2 regions of the Mesorhizobium sp. C120A genome follow, and region 1 is predicted to be linked to the other one. Evidence: riboswitches for the same ligand, from Rfam matches in the RefSeq annotation. Region 1 holds a riboswitch; the other holds the start of a gene.

The links. Region 1 has a riboswitch for thiamine pyrophosphate ahead of thiB (thiamine ABC transporter substrate binding subunit). Riboswitches for the same ligand answer to the same signal wherever they lie in the genome.
Region 2: linked by a shared signal. The riboswitch ahead of NL532_RS23590 (YkoF family thiamine/hydroxymethylpyrimidine-binding protein) and the one ahead of thiB (thiamine ABC transporter substrate binding subunit) in region 1 are both predicted to bind thiamine pyrophosphate.

What each region holds. Positions count from the first base shown of each region.
Region 1 is NZ_CP100476.1:1,210,261-1,218,436, forward strand. Features, by position in the region: gene NL532_RS05955 (ABC-F family ATP-binding cassette domain-containing protein) at 1-424, opposite strand, end outside; gene NL532_RS05960 (thiamine diphosphokinase) at 426-1,085, opposite strand; TPP riboswitch at 1,248-1,362, shown strand; gene thiB (thiamine ABC transporter substrate binding subunit) at 1,406-2,413, shown strand; gene thiP (thiamine/thiamine pyrophosphate ABC transporter permease) at 2,633-4,231, shown strand; gene thiQ (thiamine ABC transporter ATP-binding protein) at 4,228-4,992, shown strand; gene NL532_RS05980 (M48 family metalloprotease) at 5,324-6,730, shown strand; gene NL532_RS05985 (RNA polymerase factor sigma-32) at 6,823-7,680, opposite strand; gene NL532_RS05990 (amino acid ABC transporter substrate-binding protein) at 8,078-8,176, shown strand, end outside.
Region 2 is NZ_CP100476.1:4,833,614-4,841,789, reverse strand. Features, by position in the region: gene NL532_RS23620 (hypothetical protein) at 1-262, shown strand, start outside; gene NL532_RS23615 (DUF1236 domain-containing protein) at 604-933, shown strand; gene NL532_RS23610 (hypothetical protein) at 1,032-1,247, shown strand; gene NL532_RS23605 (DUF2934 domain-containing protein) at 1,340-1,579, shown strand; gene NL532_RS23600 (hypothetical protein) at 1,734-1,985, opposite strand; partial or broken gene NL532_RS23595 (GSU2403 family nucleotidyltransferase fold protein) at 2,251-2,640, opposite strand; TPP riboswitch at 2,852-2,964, shown strand; gene NL532_RS23590 (YkoF family thiamine/hydroxymethylpyrimidine-binding protein) at 2,955-3,563, shown strand; gene NL532_RS23585 (ABC transporter permease) at 3,819-4,661, shown strand; gene NL532_RS23580 (ABC transporter ATP-binding protein) at 4,658-5,440, shown strand; gene NL532_RS23575 (ABC transporter substrate-binding protein) at 5,437-6,444, shown strand; gene NL532_RS23570 (LexA family transcriptional regulator) at 6,617-7,279, opposite strand; gene NL532_RS23565 (hypothetical protein) at 7,360-7,734, shown strand; gene NL532_RS23560 (GcrA cell cycle regulator) at 7,819-8,176, shown strand, end outside.

The sequences.
Region 1 (8,176 bases):
GCAGAATATCGGGTTCGGGCGCCATGACGCGGGCAAGTGCTGCGCGGCGCGCCTCGCCACCGGAGAGATCGTTGGGGTTCTCCGTGCCGGCGAGGCCGAGATGCTCCATCAGATATGTGGCGCGGTAGGGATCGTCGGCAGGCCCAAGCCCAGCCTCGACATAGGCACGCACATTGGCAAAGCCGTCCATGTCGGGCATTTGCGGGAGATAGCGCACCGTTGCCGAAGGCTGGCGGAAGACCTCGCCGTCTTGCGGCTCGATCAGACCGGCGGCAATCTTCAGGAGCGTCGACTTGCCGGAGCCGTTGCGGCCGACGAGCGCGATCTTGTCACCGGCGGACGCCGTCAGTTCGGCGCCGTCGAGCAGCGGCGTGCCGCCAAAGGTCAGTCTTATGCCGTCGAGGTTGAGAAGGGGCGGGGCCATGTCAGCTTTCAGGCAAGGGGTAGGGGTGGGCGAGCAGCAGCGCGCGGCCATGGCCGAGTTCGATTTCGAGGCGGCCCCCGGTCTTGTTGGACTTGACCTCGTTCGAGATGGTCAGCGACGAGCCGAACACGACCTCGACATGGTCGAGCGGCCACTTCGCGCCGGACACGGTGAGGCCCGAAAGATCGGAAAAGCCGAGCACCGAAAACAGCGTTCCGTCGGCATAGTCGAAGCCGGCCTTGCCAGGCAGCAGAGGGGCGCCTTCCTGCGCTCCGCTGGTCAACAGCACTTTTGTGCCGGCCTCTGCCAGCCGCAGGCTGAGCGCCAGATGGAGGAAGGCGTGGTCGGCGCGCTTGCCGCCGAAAGCGCCGGCCAGCACCAGGCTGGTGGCGCCGCGTTCCAATGCCGCCGCGATCGCCAGTTCGCCATCGGTCTTGTCCTTTTCGGGAGGAAACACCTCCCGCGGCACGGCGGCGAGATCGGCAGGCAGGTCCGCCGGCACGGAATCGAAATCGCCGACCCACAGCTCCGGCATCAGGCCGAGCAGGCGGGCATGATCGATGCCGGCGTCGGCGGCGATGACGCGCGTGTCCGCGACCTGGCGGTCGAGCCGCGGCGTGCGGACGAGATCGCCGCCAAGCAGGATGGTGAATGTGCTCATATCCGCTGGCCCTTACCAGCCCCGCCGACGAAACGGAAGGCCGAGCGGCACCGTCACTCTTTGTTGGAGCATGATCTTTTTCCGGAAACGGATTCCACTTTCCGGGATCATGCTCGGGCAAACTTCCACTTGCGTGGCACCTTGGCCGGGCCTATGTGTCGAAACGCTCTAACGGGGTGCCGGACGCGATCTTCGCGGACCGGCTGAGAGGCAGTCTCGCCAACCCGCTGAACCTGATCCGGTTTGTACCGGCGGAGGGATTAGACGCTTCGGACAGCCCGACGCCTCAATTCCTTTCAACACGAATGAAGGAGGCGCCGATGCGCATGTTTTTGCCCCGTCTTGTCCCAGCGCTGGGGCTTGCTGTTTCGCTACTGGCAAGCTCTGCGTCCGCGCAGGAAAAACTCACGATCTATACCTATGAGAGTTTCACTGCCGACTGGGGTCCGGGCCCCCAGGTGAAGAAGGAATTCGAGGCCGAGTGCGGCTGCAGCGTCGACTTCGTCTCGGCGGCCGACGGCGTCGCACTTCTCAACCGCGTCAAGCTTGAAGGTGCCTCGACCAAGGCCGATATCGTGCTTGGTCTCGACACCAACCTCACCGCGGAAGCCAAGGCTTCCGGCCTGTTTGTCCCACATGGCGCGGTGGCTGAAAACAACGTGCCGGGCGGCTGGAGCGACGACACTTTCGTGCCCTACGATTATGGCTATTTCGCCGTCGTCTACGACACCGAGAAGCTGAAGAACCCACCGAAGAGCCTGAAGGAATTGGTCGAGGGCGATGCCGCCGACAAGATCGTCATCCAGGATCCGAGGACGTCGACGCCGGGCCTTGGCCTGCTGCTGTGGGTTAAGTCGGTCTATGGCGACAAGGCGCCGGAAGCCTGGGCGAAACTCAAGGGCAAAGTGCTGACGGTGACGCCGGGCTGGAGCGAGGCCTACGGCCTGTTCACCAAGGGCGAGGCGCCGATGGTGCTTTCCTATACGACGTCGCCGGCCTACCACATGGTGGCGGAGAACACCGGGCGCTACCAGGCGGCCTCGTTCGAGGAAGGCGAGTATCTGCAGATCGAGGTCGCCGGCATCACCACCACGGGCGCGAAGAATCCGCTGGCGGCGAAGTTCCTGGCCTTCATGACCGGGCCGAAATTCCAGGATGTCATTCCGGAGACCAACTGGATGTTCCCGGCCGGGAAAACCGACAAGCCGCTCAATCCGGCTTTTGATAGGCTGGTCAAGCCGGCGAAGACCTTGCTGTTCAGCCCGGAAGAGGTCGCGGCAAATCGCAAGGCCTGGGTGGATGAATGGCTGGCGGTGATGAGCAAGTAGATTTGGCTGTATGATCGAAAGATGAGTGCCCTACGGCGCCCCCCTCTGTCCTGCCGGACATCTCCCCCACGAGGGGGGAGATTGGCTATCGTCGGCGATTTCGCCAGTCGCCAAGGTTGCAGGAATAAGCGGGGCGCGGAAATAGCTGATCTCCCCCTTGTGGGGGAGATGTCCGGCAGGACAGAGGGGGGCGCGAAGGAACGCGACGCCCGGTAAAGAGTGCAACGCTCTGACCCCCGCATCACGGCCGGCATTGTCGCGCTTGCGGCAATCGCGCTGCTGATCGGTGGCGCCTTCGCCGGCCTTATCCGCGAAGGCGCGCACGACCTTTCCGGCGCCGCGTCCGCCTTTGACCTCTATCTCCTGCGCGTTGTCCGCTTCACGCTCTGGCAGGCTGCGCTCTCGACTCTGCTTTCCGCCGTACCGGCGCTCTTCGTCGCCCGGGCGCTGTCGCGGCATCCGCGCTTCTTCGGACGCGGCTTCATCCTGCAGCTATTCACTGTGCCCCTTGCCTTGCCGGCAATTGTCGGAGCGCTGGGAATACTGGCGCTCTATGGCCGCGCCGGTTATTTCGCCGCGATCGGTGGCCAGAGCTGGCCCGACATCTATGGGCTGTCGGGCATCCTCGTCGCCCACGTCTTCTTCAACCTGCCGCTGGCCACCCGGCTGTTCCTCGAAGCGCTGGGAACGGTGCCGGCCGATCAATGGCGGCTGGCGAGTCAGCTCGGCATGGGGGCGAGGCCAGCCTTCCGGCTGATCGAGTGGCCGGTGCTGCGCGCCGCGCTGCCGGGCGTCGCCGGGCTTGTCTTCATGCTTTGCATCACCTCCTTCACCATCGTCCTGATCCTCGGCGGCGGGCCGGCGGCGACGACGCTGGAAGTCGCCATCTATCAGGCGCTGCGTTTCGACTTCGATCCGGCGCGAGCGGTGACGCTGACGGTGCTACAGATCGCGCTGACTTTCGCCGTCATGCTGGCGCTGACGCGGCTCGGCGCCAATGTGACCGGCGACGCCAATTTGCCTGTCGCGCCGCGCCGCTATCACTTGGCCGGCAAAGCAGAAACAGCGTTCAACGCCGTCCTGATCGTGCTCGCCTTGCTGTTCGTCGCCGGACCAATGGCGGCCACCGTCGCGTCCGGCCTCGGCGCCGATCTCGGCCGGCTGGCGGGCGAGAGTGCCGTGCGTCAGGCGACCCTGACCAGCGCCGGTCTCGCCCTCTCGGCGGCGCTACTTTCGGTGGCGCTGTCGCTGTCGCTGATCATGGCTCGGCGGGCACTGTCGCTGCGCCGCCGGTCCAGTGCCCGTTCATTGCTCGAACATGCCACCGACACCGGCGCCGGCTTCGTCCTCGTCGTGCCGCCCATTGTCATCGGCGCCGGCTGGTTTCTCCTGCTGCGCACGGTCAGCGATGTCTTTGCCATCGCGCCGGTCATGGTCGTCATCGTCAATGCGGTGATGGCGATGCCCTTTGCCATCCGCGCGATGCGCCCGGCCTATGATGCGGCGAGCGAGCGCCACGAAAAGCTGTGCGCGCAGCTCGGCATTGCGGGCTGGAACCGGCTGCTTCTGGTCGACTGGCCATCGCTCCGGCGGCCGCTGGCCACCGGCTTTGCCTTCGCCATGGCACTGTCGCTCGGCGATCTCGGCGTCATCGCGCTGTTCGGCAGCGATTCGGTACAGACCTTGCCCTATCTCCTGCTGGCGCGCATGGGCAGCTATCGCACGGCCGATGCTGCCGGGCTGGCTTTGCTGCTCGGGGCGGTCTGCCTTGCATTGGTGGTCGCGGCAGACTGGCTGGGACGGGGAGAGAGATCGTGACGTCCGCTGTGGAGAAAGGCACGACTGTCCGGCTGGACAAGGTCTCGTTCAGCTATGGCGAAACGTCATTCCTGTTCGATGTCGAATTCCATACATCTAAGATCACCGCCATCATGGGGGCAAGTGGTTCGGGCAAATCGACCTTGCTCAATCTGGTGGCTGGTTTCGAGACGCCGGAGTCCGGTCGTGTGCTGATCGGCGGCGCCGATGTCGGCGCCGAGCCGCCTTCGGCGCGGCCGGTGTCGATGGTATTCCAGGAAAACAATCTGTTTGCTCATCTCTCGGTGGAGAAGAATGTCGGGCTCGGCCGCTCGCCATCGCTCAACCTGACCGACGCCGATCGCGCCGCAATCGCCGAGGCGCTTGACCGCGTCGGCCTGGCCGGCAAGGAGATGCGCCTGCCGCGCGAACTCTCCGGCGGCGAAAGGCAGCGCGTAGCGCTCGCCCGCGTTCTGGTGCGCGACCGGCCAGTGCTGCTGCTCGACGAGCCGTTCGCTTCGCTCGGGCCAGCACTGCGCGACGACATGCTCGACCTGGTGGCCGGCGTTCATGCCGAGCGGGCGATGACGGTGCTGTTCGTCACGCATCAGCCGGAAGACGCTCGCCGTATCGGCGAGCAGATGGTTTTTCTGGACAATGGCAGGGTTGCCGCGACGGGACCTGCCGCCGATTTTTTCGACGGCACTGGCCCTGAAGCGTTTCGGCGCTATATCGGCGCAAGTTCGGGCGGATCACGCGATATTGCCCGGAAGCGGACATAATTTACGACCAAACCGGCTACAGGTGATGTGGCGCTTGCTTGCCATGGTCCAGCTGATGTGGCTAGGTCCGCTTAGTACTGGTCCGGCACGAGCCGTGATTTGCCCCCTACAGCGCCGCATCCGGCCGGATGCGTAAACGCTGTAGGTTTTTTGATGTGTGCAGGATTGCCAACGAAAACCGATTTTTCGCTGGCGCGGACCCCGGTCCAAATCATGCGCCGAGAGCTGAAGGAACGCCGTGCTGCCGACCGGCACTGACACTTTGAAACGCAGACCGCTGGTGCGCTTCCTCGCGCTGGCCGGCCTTGCCGTGGCGCTGGCCAGCTGCCAGATGTTCACGCCTCCCGAAGTGCAGGAATCCGGCTTCCAGCCTTCCGACAAGCCGATCACGGTCGACAATGTCGCCGCCAACAGCAAGCTTGCCGAACTGGCGAAGGCACAGCATCCGCGCATCCTTGCCACCTATGGCGGCGAATATTCCGATCCCAAGCTCGAGCGCATGGTGGCCAAGGTTGTCGGCAGCCTGACCGTGGTGTCGGCCAATCCGACCCAGACCTATCGCATCACCATCCTCAATTCGCCCAACGTCAACGCTTTCGCGCTGCCGGGTGGCTATCTCTACGTCACCCGCGGCCTGCTGGCGCTGGCCAATGATTCGGCCGAACTCGCCGCCGTCATCGCGCATGAGATGGGCCACGTCACCGCCAATCACGGTCTGCAGCGACAGCAGCTCGAGGCCGAGGAAGGCCTGGCGACCAAGGTGGTCTCCGATGTGCTGGGCGACAGTCCGACCGCCAAGCAGGCATTGATCCGCGGCAAGCTGAGGCTGGCGCAGTTCTCGCGCAACCAGGAGCTGGAGGCAGACGCGATCGGCATCAAATCGATCGGCGAGGCGGGTTACGATCCCTATGCCGCCGGGCGTTTCCTGCAGTCGATGTCGGCCTATACCGATTTCCGCTCGATCAGCGGCGCCACCGACGCCAGCCTCGACTTCCTGGCTACGCACCCCAACACGCCGCAGCGAATTGATCTGGCGCAGCGCCACGCCCGCCAGTTCGGCGCGCCGGGCATCGGCACCCGCGACCGCGATTCCTTCCTGGCCGGGATAGACGGCCTGCTCTATGGCGACACGCCGGAAGAGGGCTATGTGCGCGGCCAGACCTTCCTGCATCCGGGCCTCGGCGTTTCGTTCACGGTGCCCGACGGCTTCATCATCGACAATTCGGCGGCGGCGGTGACGGCGACCGGTCCCGGCGACATGGCGATCCGCTTCGACGGTGTGTCGATCGACAAGGATCGTGCGCTGACCGACTACATCAGAAGCGGCTGGGTGGCCGGTCTCGACGAGACCAGTGTGCGCCAGGAGACGATCGACGGCAACGAGGCGGCGACAGCGCACGCCGGCGCCGATGGCTGGCAGTTCGACATTGCGGTGATCCGCGCCGGCGGCCAAGTCTACCGGCTTTTGACAGCGGCCCCCTCGGCCAGCACGACACTCGATCCGGTGGCACGCTCGGTCAGCGGTTCGTTCCGCGTGCTCAGCCCCGCCGAGAAAGCGGCACTGAAGCCGCTGCATATCCGCGTCGTCACGGTACAGGCCGGGCAGACGATGGGCACACTTTCGGCGCAGATGGTCGGCGTCGACCGCAAGCTCGATCTGTTCCGCGTGCTCAACGCGATGTCGCCGGGCGCCTCGGTTTCGGCCGGCGACAAGGTCAAGATCGTCACGGACAGATAGCGCCGGTCTTCGTCAGAAACCCCAGCCTTCGTAGTGCTTGTTTCTGAGATAACTTTTCTGAGATAACTCGGGGTACCCCGTTCCTGGCAATCTCAGGCCGCCATGAACTCCGGATTCTGCTTCACCAGCGCGAGCTTGAGCTTTTCCATGGCGCGGGCCTCGATCTGCCGGACACGCTCCTTGGAAATGCCGAGCGTCTCGCCAAGCGCCTCAAGCGTCGCACCTTCGTCGCTCAGCCGGCGCTCCTCGATGATCCTGAGTTCGCGGGCATTGAGCGCGCGGAGCGCCGTCTTCAGCCACATCAGGCGCCGTTCGACGTCGATGGTGTCGCCGGCGACCTCGTCAGGCAATGGATCGTCCGAAATCAGGAAGTCCATCCGCTCGGTGGTGCCAGCTTCGTCGGCGAGCGGTGCGTTGAGCGAAGAGTCAGGTGCTGAAAGCCTGGAATCCATCTTCGCGACATCGGCCTCGGAGACGCCTAGGGCTACCGAGACTTCGCGGTAGAGCGTGGCGTTGGAGATCGGCTCGGCGCCATTGGCAAGACGGGCGCGCAGGCGCCGCAGGTTGAAGAACAGCGCCTTTTGCGCCGAAGAGGTGCCGCCGCGAACGATCGACCAGTTGCGCAGGATATAGTCCTGCATCGAAGCGCGGATCCACCATGTCGCATAGGTCGAGAAGCGCACCTCGCGCTCCGGCTCGAAACGCGCGGCTGCTTCCAGCAGCCCGACATGGCCCTCTTGGACCAGATCTCCGAGCGGCAGGCCGTAATGTCGGAACTTCGAAGCCATGGAGATGACCAGCCGCATATGGGCGACGGTGATCTGATGCAGCGCCTGCTGATCCTGGTCCTCCTTCCAGCGCAAGGCGAGAACATGTTCCTCATCGCGCTCGAGGTAGGGGGCTTTCATTGCCGTGCGGACCATGGTCCGTCCTGCCGTGTCTTCGATCATGCCGCGCTCCTGCTCCCGGACATTTTCGGACGGCCTGGCGGCCGTTATCTCTGTTTGACGCAATTCCGAAGGAAACCGCTTTCCCACTTTCCTGGAATTGCTTCGGGCCTAGCGCAGCTAAGGGTTCTTGAAATGGAAACGCGGCGCCCTACAACAAGCCATGAACGTGCCATACCGGGGATTGGTTCCGCCGCCGAGGGCGGTTGTTTTGTGCGGTCCGACAGGGCGCATCGACACCGCAGATCGGGACTATTGGCACCGATCGGAGCTGCTTTGAGAATCTGATTTCTGGATCGCCGTTTTTTTGAAATCTGGTTCCTTATTTTGCTGCGCTGTATCTGTCAGTTTCCGGCTCTCACAAGCGCCGGACACCGGCCAAGGACGGGATCACATAGAAATGAAATGGCTCAATTCGCTCATCGTCGCCGGAACGCTTCAGGTTCTGGCTGTTACATCAGGCTATGCCGGCGCCAATCTTGACCAGATCAAGCAGGCC
Region 2 (8,176 bases), 3.0 Mb from region 1:
GCTGGTCGACCCGGCGGCCGCGCAGGACAATAGCGACCAGCACGGCCCTGCCGCGCCTTGCCAGGCGCAGCCTCAGGACGATGGTCAGAAGCCGCCGGTCGCCAATGGCGGCGGCGAATCGACCAGCACGCTCGGTCCCTGCGGCGGCGTGCTGCAGCCGCCGCCCAGTGGTGACCAGGGTATGACGCAGCCGCCGCCGGATCAGGGCAAGACGCCGGTGATCAAGCCTGGCGAGGTGCCTGCGCAGCCGCCGAAGCAATGACCTTTGCTTGAAACTTCACGGCGTGGCACGAAGGCGGTCGGTTCCGGTCTTGGCCGGGCGACGCGGTCACCGGATCAATGCCGGCGCCGGCCGCAATCGCCACCGGAATTGGAGCCGTGCATCATCCATGTCGAAGGTCTCCTGAGGGATTGTGCTTCAATGCGAATCTTGCGGGTGCGGGTTCTGCTGGCATGACCGGGAAGCCGATCAATTTAGTCTCCGCTTGCGGAACAAGACCGTACCGGCTGCGTTTGCCTCCAGGAGCCCGCCACCTCGATCTGCGCTGTTTTCGCCTCATGCGGGAACACGGCGGAGCTCGCCAACAACGACAGGAGACGAAGATGAAAACCATCCTTATTCCCGCCGTCGCCGGGCTCGCCATGATCGCTGGTATCGGCATTGCCGCCGCCGACGAGGTGATCGTCACGCAGCCGGCACAGCAGCAGGTGATCATCACCCCGGAACAGCGCACGGTCGTGCACCAGTACGTAAAGAAACATCCGCTTGCCTCGGTCAATCTGCTCGGCGTCGAATTGAATGTCGGCACTGCCTTGCCTGACACTGTCGAGCTGCAGGAGGTTCCCGACGTTCAGTACAGATACGCCGTCGTCGACAACCATACCGTGTTGGTCGACCCCAGCACGCGCAGGATTGTCGAGGTGGTCGAGTAACGCTCGACAACCTAACCATTCATCGGTGATACGGCCCTGTCGTTCTTCCCAAAAGGGCGGCAGGGCCGAATGACGAACATGATGAAAGGAGAATTGCCATGTTGCCGCATGTCGAGACCCCGAACTCCGCCAATGTTGCGGCGTGTTGCGACAAGTTGCTGGCCGAGCGCAACACGGCGCTGTTATCGATGAAGGAAGCGATCGCGCTCCTGCGGGAGCGCACCGGCACCGATCGTTCGGATGCCGACCTCGCGGGGCTGATCGTCAAGAAAGCGGCGCTGCTCGGCGTTGCGGTGATTTCCGACCCGCGCTGAGATGTCTCGTCACTCAAGACGCCGGCCGAATTTTCGGCTAATGTTTTCGTGGAATCTGGACCAACCGATCGGACCCAACCACGGAGGCTTAAGTGACGGACGACAAACAGGACCGCATTCGCCAGCGCGCGCACGAGATCTGGGAAAAGGCCGGCCGGCCTGAAGGCGCGCATCAGGAACACTGGGAGCAGGCCACGGCTGAAGTCGATGGCGCGGTCGCCAAGCCCAAAAAGGCGGCGAAGAAAGCTGACGCCAAGCCCGCCAAGGCAGCCGCCAAGCCAAAGGCCGCGAAGCCTGCCGCCGCAAAGTCCGGCAAAGCCAAATCGAAATAAGGCCAGAAATAAGGCCAGTCGAAATAAAGCAAGGCCGGAATTCGCTGGCCGGGCCATCCTTGGCGCCCGCCGTTCAGCGCGCCCGAGCCTCTCAACCTGACGAATTGCGCCTGCGACGGGCAGCGCAATTCCTTGTGTTTGGCGACAGCCGCCCTCATGCCTCCCAGGCATAACTCGACAGCGCAAAGCGAATCCCGGCAGCTGTCATGGCCAGTTCGCATTCAGTGATCTGGCGCAGGTGGCGCAGATAGCGCGTTACAGTCTGTGGCAGCCAGCCGGCGCAGGCCTCGACATAGGCGCGGCTGTGAACAAGGGTGCCGGTCGACAGCCTCTCGTCCTTCTCGGCAACGACTTTCAGATATTGGCGGATGAAGCGGATGTCGTCGGCGATGTCCTGGCTGGCCATTCGCCAGGCCCCGGCGAGGCGTTCGCACTGATCGAATGACAAGGGCAACAAAGGGGGCGGCAATAAAGGCGGCGGCAACAAAGGCGGCGGCAATGACGGGGGTGACAGCAAAGGACGAGAGAGATCGGCGAAGGCAACATGGTTCGCTGTGCTCAAGGACATTCCTCTCTGCGAAAAGAGATATCGTACTTTATGTACGAACGAGCGTCAAGCCAATTTCGTACAGTTGGGACGATGACAATGAATATAGCAGCGGTCGCTTCAGCTAATCACGCATCGTGAATCCTTCAGGACTCGCACCAATTTCGCGGAGGGATTTTCCCAGGATGGTGTTGACTGTTTCCCTCGTGTCGGCGTCGAACAGGTTCAGGCCGCGCCGGATCGTCTCGCGCCAGTTTTCGCCCTTGTCCCACGCTTCCATGAAGGCGAAGGCAAGGTCGTCCTGGCGACGCGTGGGTTCGAGCGCTTGGGTCAGCAGGCGCGCTTGATGGAGATCCTTCTCCCGCTTGGCCCCAGCGCTCGGCCCGAGTCGCGAGGCGACGATCAGCTTGTGGATGGCGTAGCGCTGGGGCGAGGGGACCAGCACAGGCAAGCCCGAGCGATGCAGGAGCGCAGTCCGGATGGGGTCGCGGATAAGGAGATCCAGAAACCGTAAGGGCTGCGCGGAGTCTCTGCCGTTTTCTTATAATTACGTTTATCAGCTTGAATTTCAACGCAGTTATAAGAAATTCGTGGAAACCTTATAACGCAACGAACTGACGAGTCGTCCGTTAACGCCCGGGCGCCCGGCCCGTCTGGCCCAAAACACTTTGCCGCAGTGCCTTCAACAAACGGCTTCCCCAATGTCGCGAACAATGCTTTAACCCGCTCATCCACAGGGGTGCTCCGTATGGTCGGGGCTGAGATGAGGGCGGCAAGCCTTCGGACCCTAAAGCTGATCTGGATAATACCAGCGGAGCGAGGCGGGCGATGTTTTCAGGCGCACAGATTTCCCTTTATCCCATGACCGACGATTTCGTCGGCGTCATCCTTGGCGCGCTCGGCGCGCTCGATCCGTGGCGCGACCGGCTGCGGATCGAAACCGACGACATCTCGACGCTTATGGTCGGGCCGCCCGAGGTGCTGTTTCCCGCCATGCGCGACCTGTTCGTCGCGGCGGCCAGAAGCGGCAAGCACTGCGTGCTTTCGGCGGCGGTCTCGCGCGGCTGTCCGGGCGAGCCCGACGATCCGATCTGCCGCTCCGACGAGACCGGCGGCCCCGCCATTCCGCTGGACGAGCGCAAGATCGCCGCGATCCGCGCTGTCCAGGCCACGCCGTCGACCGGCCAGCCGGTGGCGGCGCAGTTCTCGCTCTATGTGATGGGCACAGGCGACCATATGGACGAGATCTATGGCTGCATCGATTTCCTGAAGCAGTCCGGCGTCTTTGAACGCTCAAAGAACTTCTGCACCAAACTGCGCGGCGATGCCGGTGCGGTGTTTGCCACGCTCAACGAGGCCTTCTGCCGCTTCGGCCCCGGCGCCGGCCACGTCACCCTCGACATCACGATTTCGGCGAACAGCCCGAGCGGGGTCTGAGCCGCGGCTCAAGCGTCGTTCCTCGAGGATGTTGCCGTGGCTGGTTTATCTGACCCATTGCGTGGAGGAGATGCCTCTGACCCCTCAGCACAAAGAGGAGGGGAGCCATTGGCGATTGGCGAAGACCGCGATGCCCACGAATCTCCCCCCTTGAGCGGGAGATGGCCGGCAGGCCAGAGGGGGTCCCACCGCGTGGAGCGCCGACGTCCTTTTCGCATAGGCAAGGCGTGGGCGCTCTATGCGAGACGACCCCCTCTGTCGCCTTCGGCGACATCTCCCCCTCGAGGGGGGAGATTAGCCGCAGCCGTCGCCAAGACCATCCCCGCCGCCTGCGCCTTCGCCCTGCTCCTCGCGGCCTGGGAACTCTACGCCCGCTATGGCGGCGCTGCCCCCATCATGCTGCCGGCGCCGTCGCGCGTGCTGCAGCAGGCCTGGGAGCATCGCGCCGCCCTGGCCGAGAACACGCTGCCCACCATCCGCGCCACATCAGCCGGCTTCGCCTGCTCGTTGGTCGCTGCCTTCGTGCTTTCGGCGCTGGTCGATTTCTTGGCCCCGCTGCGCCGCGCGCTGTTTCCGCTGCTGATCGTCAGCCAGACCTTGCCGCTGGTCGCGATCGCGCCGCTCATCGTGCTGTGGTTCGGCTTCGGGCTGATGCCAAAAATCCTGCTTGTGGCGCTCGTCACCTTCTTCCCGATGATGGTCGCGCTGGTCGAAGGTTTTGCTGCGACCAGCAAGGAGATTTCGCAGATGCTCGCCGCCATGGGGGCAGGGCGCTGGCGTATCTTCTGGCTGGCGCGCCTGCCTTCGGCGCTGCCCTATTTCTTCGCCGGGCTGCGCATCTCCATCACCTACGCCGTGGTCGGCGCGATCTTCGCCGAATATGCGGGGGCGGCGAAGGGGCTGGGCATCTACATGCTGAATGCCAAAAATAATTTCCGCCCGGATCTGGTGCTCGCCGCGGTCGCCGTCAGCGCCGCGCTCACGCTTGTCTTGTTCGCCATTGCGGTGCTCGTCCAGCGCTTGGCCATGCCTTGGGAGAATGCAGGGAGCGAAAGCCGCGACGGCAAGGTTGAAGCTGCAGAAGAGAACCGTCAATGACGCGGCTCGAACTCCGGGACATCAAGAAGAACTTCGGCGCGCTTGAGGTGCTCGCCGGCATTTCGCTTCATGTCGCGGCCGGCGAGTTCGTCTCCATCCTCGGCCCTTCCGGCGCCGGCAAGTCGACGCTGTTCCAGTTGCTGACCGGCGCGCTGAAAGGCGAGGGCGACATGCGCTTCGACGGCGCACCATTGCAGGGCAGCCCCTTCGCCTTCATGCCGCAGCGCGACGCGCTGATGCCGTGGCGACGCGTCATCGACAATGTGACGCTGGGGCTGGAAGTTCAGGGTCTTGGCCGCAAGGCGGCACGCGAGCACGTCGCGCCGCTGTTTGCCGAGTTCGGCCTTGCCGGCTTTGAGCGCACCTGGCCGGCGGAACTTTCCGGCGGCATGCGCCAGCGCGCCGCCCTTTTGCGCACCGTGGTGCAGCAGCGCGACATGCTGCTGCTCGACGAGCCCTTTGGCGCGCTGGATGCACTGACCCGCGCGGGTATGCAGCGCTGGCTGGAAGGCATGTGGCAGCGCCACCGCTGGACCGCGCTGCTGATCACCCATGACGTGCGCGAAGCCGTCTACCTCTCCGATCGAATCTATCTGATGTCGGCGCGGCCGGCCCGCATCATCGGCGAGATTGCCGTGCCGCTGCCGCGCCCGCGCACCACCGGCAGCGATGCCGCGCGCCAGGCCGCCGCGCTCGAAGCCGACATCCTCGACACGCTGCTCAATCCCGGGACTGACCGGCCCTCGTTCCCGCAGACCGCTCAAAGGAGTTTTTCATGACCGAATTCACACGCCGGCAGGCTTTGCTGCTGACGCTGGCTGCCGGACTGCCGCTTGCCTCTCGCGCTCATGCGGCTACGCAAAAAATCACCGTCGCGCTCGACTGGACGGTCAACACCAACCATGTCGGCCTGTTCGTTGCCCGCGACAAAGGGTTTTACGGCGGGGCTGGGCTCGATGTTGAGATCCTGCCCTATGGCGATACCGGCGCCGGCACGCTGGTCGCCAACCGCATCGCCGATTTCGGCATTGCCGGCGTCGGCCTGTTCACCCAGCGGGCTGCCGGCGCCGATCTCAAGGCTGTCTACGCCGTGGTCCAGCAGGAGACCGGACAGTTGGTCTTCAACGCGGACCGTAGTGAGATCAAAGGCCCGAAAAACCTTGACGGCCTGACCTATGGCGGTTTCGGCAGCGCCTGGGAAAACACGCTGATCTCGACCATCATCCGCCACGATGGTGGCAAGGGCGTTTTCGAGACCGTGACGCTCGGCACCTCGGCCTATGAGGCGCTGGCCAACGGCTCGGTCGACTTCACGCTGGAGGTCTCGACCTGGGAAGGCGTCGATGCCGAACTGAAAGGCGTGAGGCAGCGCAGCTTCCGCTACGCCGACTACGGCGTGCCCGACGAGCACACCACCTTGATCGCCTCCAGTGATGCATATCTCCAGGCAAACCCGAAGGCGGCCTCGGCCTTCGTCGAGGCAACGCGGCGCGGCTACCAGTTTGCCTGCGATCACCCGCAGGAGGCTGGAGACCTGCTGATCGCGTCCAACAAGGACGCGCTGACCGACCCGGCGCTGATCCACGCTTCGCTGAAGATGCTCGTCGACGGGCACTTCCTCAGAAGCCAGGCCGGCGTCATCGGCACCATCGACAAGGCCAAGATCGAGGCGATCGGAACCTACCTCTTCAGGGCCGGCATATTGCTCGATGGCGATGGCAAGGTTCTGAAGGAGAAGCCGGATTTCGGGGGGTATTTTACGAACGAGTTTTTGGGCGCGTAATCTCCCCCCTCGAGGGGGAGATGTCGCCGAAGGCGACAGAGGGGGTCGGTACGTCCTGACGCGACTTCCTATCGCGGACAGAGGACGTCAGCGCCTTACACGCGGCGACCCCCTCTGGCCTGCCGGCCATCTCCCCCTCGAGGGGGGAGATTACGCCTCACCGCCTTCTCCCTCACATATCGATCATCGAGCGCTTCACCCGGCCGATGATGGTGATGGCGCCTTCCAGCGCCGGCGGCGGGATGTCCATGTAGGAGGCCGGCTGGAAGGGCGGGTTCTCGTTGGGGCGGTAACGCTTGTAGGTGGCCTGGCCGGATTCGTCCGAAATGACGTAGCAGCCATTGGTCACCAGCCGCTTGTCCCTGAGGTTGACGAAGATGATCGAATCCGGTGGCGAGATCTTGTTCATCGACGGGCCGTCGACGCGTAGCGCAATCCATTGGCCCTGCTCCAGATCGGTGGTGGGGATGGTCGGATAGTCGCTGAGATTGACCACCATGTCCTGGCTGCCGAGTTCGCCGGCGCTGATCCATGAGACAATGGGCACGTCGACGGTGGCCAGCGACGGCATCGGGATCTGCCGGCCCGACTCGTCAAAGCCGAAATGGCCACCCGAAAGGCTGCCGCCGTCGCCGTTGAACAAGAGCCAGCCGGGATCGACGCCGAACAGGCGGCCGTATTTCTCCGCCGCCTTGCGCGACAGCGGCCGGTTGCCGTTCTCGTGACTGATCAGCGTGTTCTTGTTGATGTCGCGCAATGCCCGCGCGGCGTCGCTCGGCGAGGCATAACCCGCCTCCGCCCGTGCCTGCTGCAATCTGTGCCTCGGTTCCTGCATCGTACAAATTGCCTGAAAATTATCGTCCAATACGTACGATTTCGCTTGCGTACGTTTCGTACATATCGTACGCTTAGCGCATGATCGAACAAACCGCAAGCGTTTCCGCAGGCATCCTCAGCTTTCTCCCATCGTCCGGGCTGTCCTCCTCCCCGGTCCGGACGCAAACCGGGGCTCTTGCCCCGGATCCGGTCGAACCGTCGTTCCCCCGATCGACCGGAACGGCCGGAGCCGCTCCTCTCCCGGCTCCGGCCACCTCTTCGGCCCATGGCGCCGCCGGTGCGCCAAGGGCTGTCTCCGGCGGGCAGGGCATCTCCTGCATCCGCACGGAAGACGGCACCGTCATCCTGTTCGACCGGCTGACGGGCAGGGCGGTTTCCGCCCTCACCAAAGCGGCCGCCGAAGCCGCCTTGCTGCATCTCGCCAGCGCGCTGCCGGCCGCCAGTATCGGCTGACCGCACCGACCATCCGCTCTGATTTTTTCCCGTAGGCCTCGGGCCGGCGCTCCGCCTTTGCGCGCGCAATCAATGGATACCGACATGACTGCCTATACCGAGACCGAATTGCAGGAGATCGCCGTCTGGCTGGGGGATGGCCTGTCGGCCACAGGGATCGCCGTCCGCTTCACGGCGCTGCGCGGCAGTCCGGTCTCGCGCAATGCCATCATCGGCATCGTCCACCGCAACAGCGCGTTGAAGACCATCGGCTTCGCCAACCCAAGAGGCGGCAGGTCCGGCGGCCGACCGAGGAAGAATGCGACGGGGAAGACTGCGGCAAACGAGAATACCGCCAAGAGGAATCCGCCGGCGCAGCCAAGCAAGCTCGTAAGGGAAGTAGGAGTTTCGAAGCAGGCCGCGCCGGTCAAACCGGCCGCCAAACCGAGCCGTCAGCCATCGG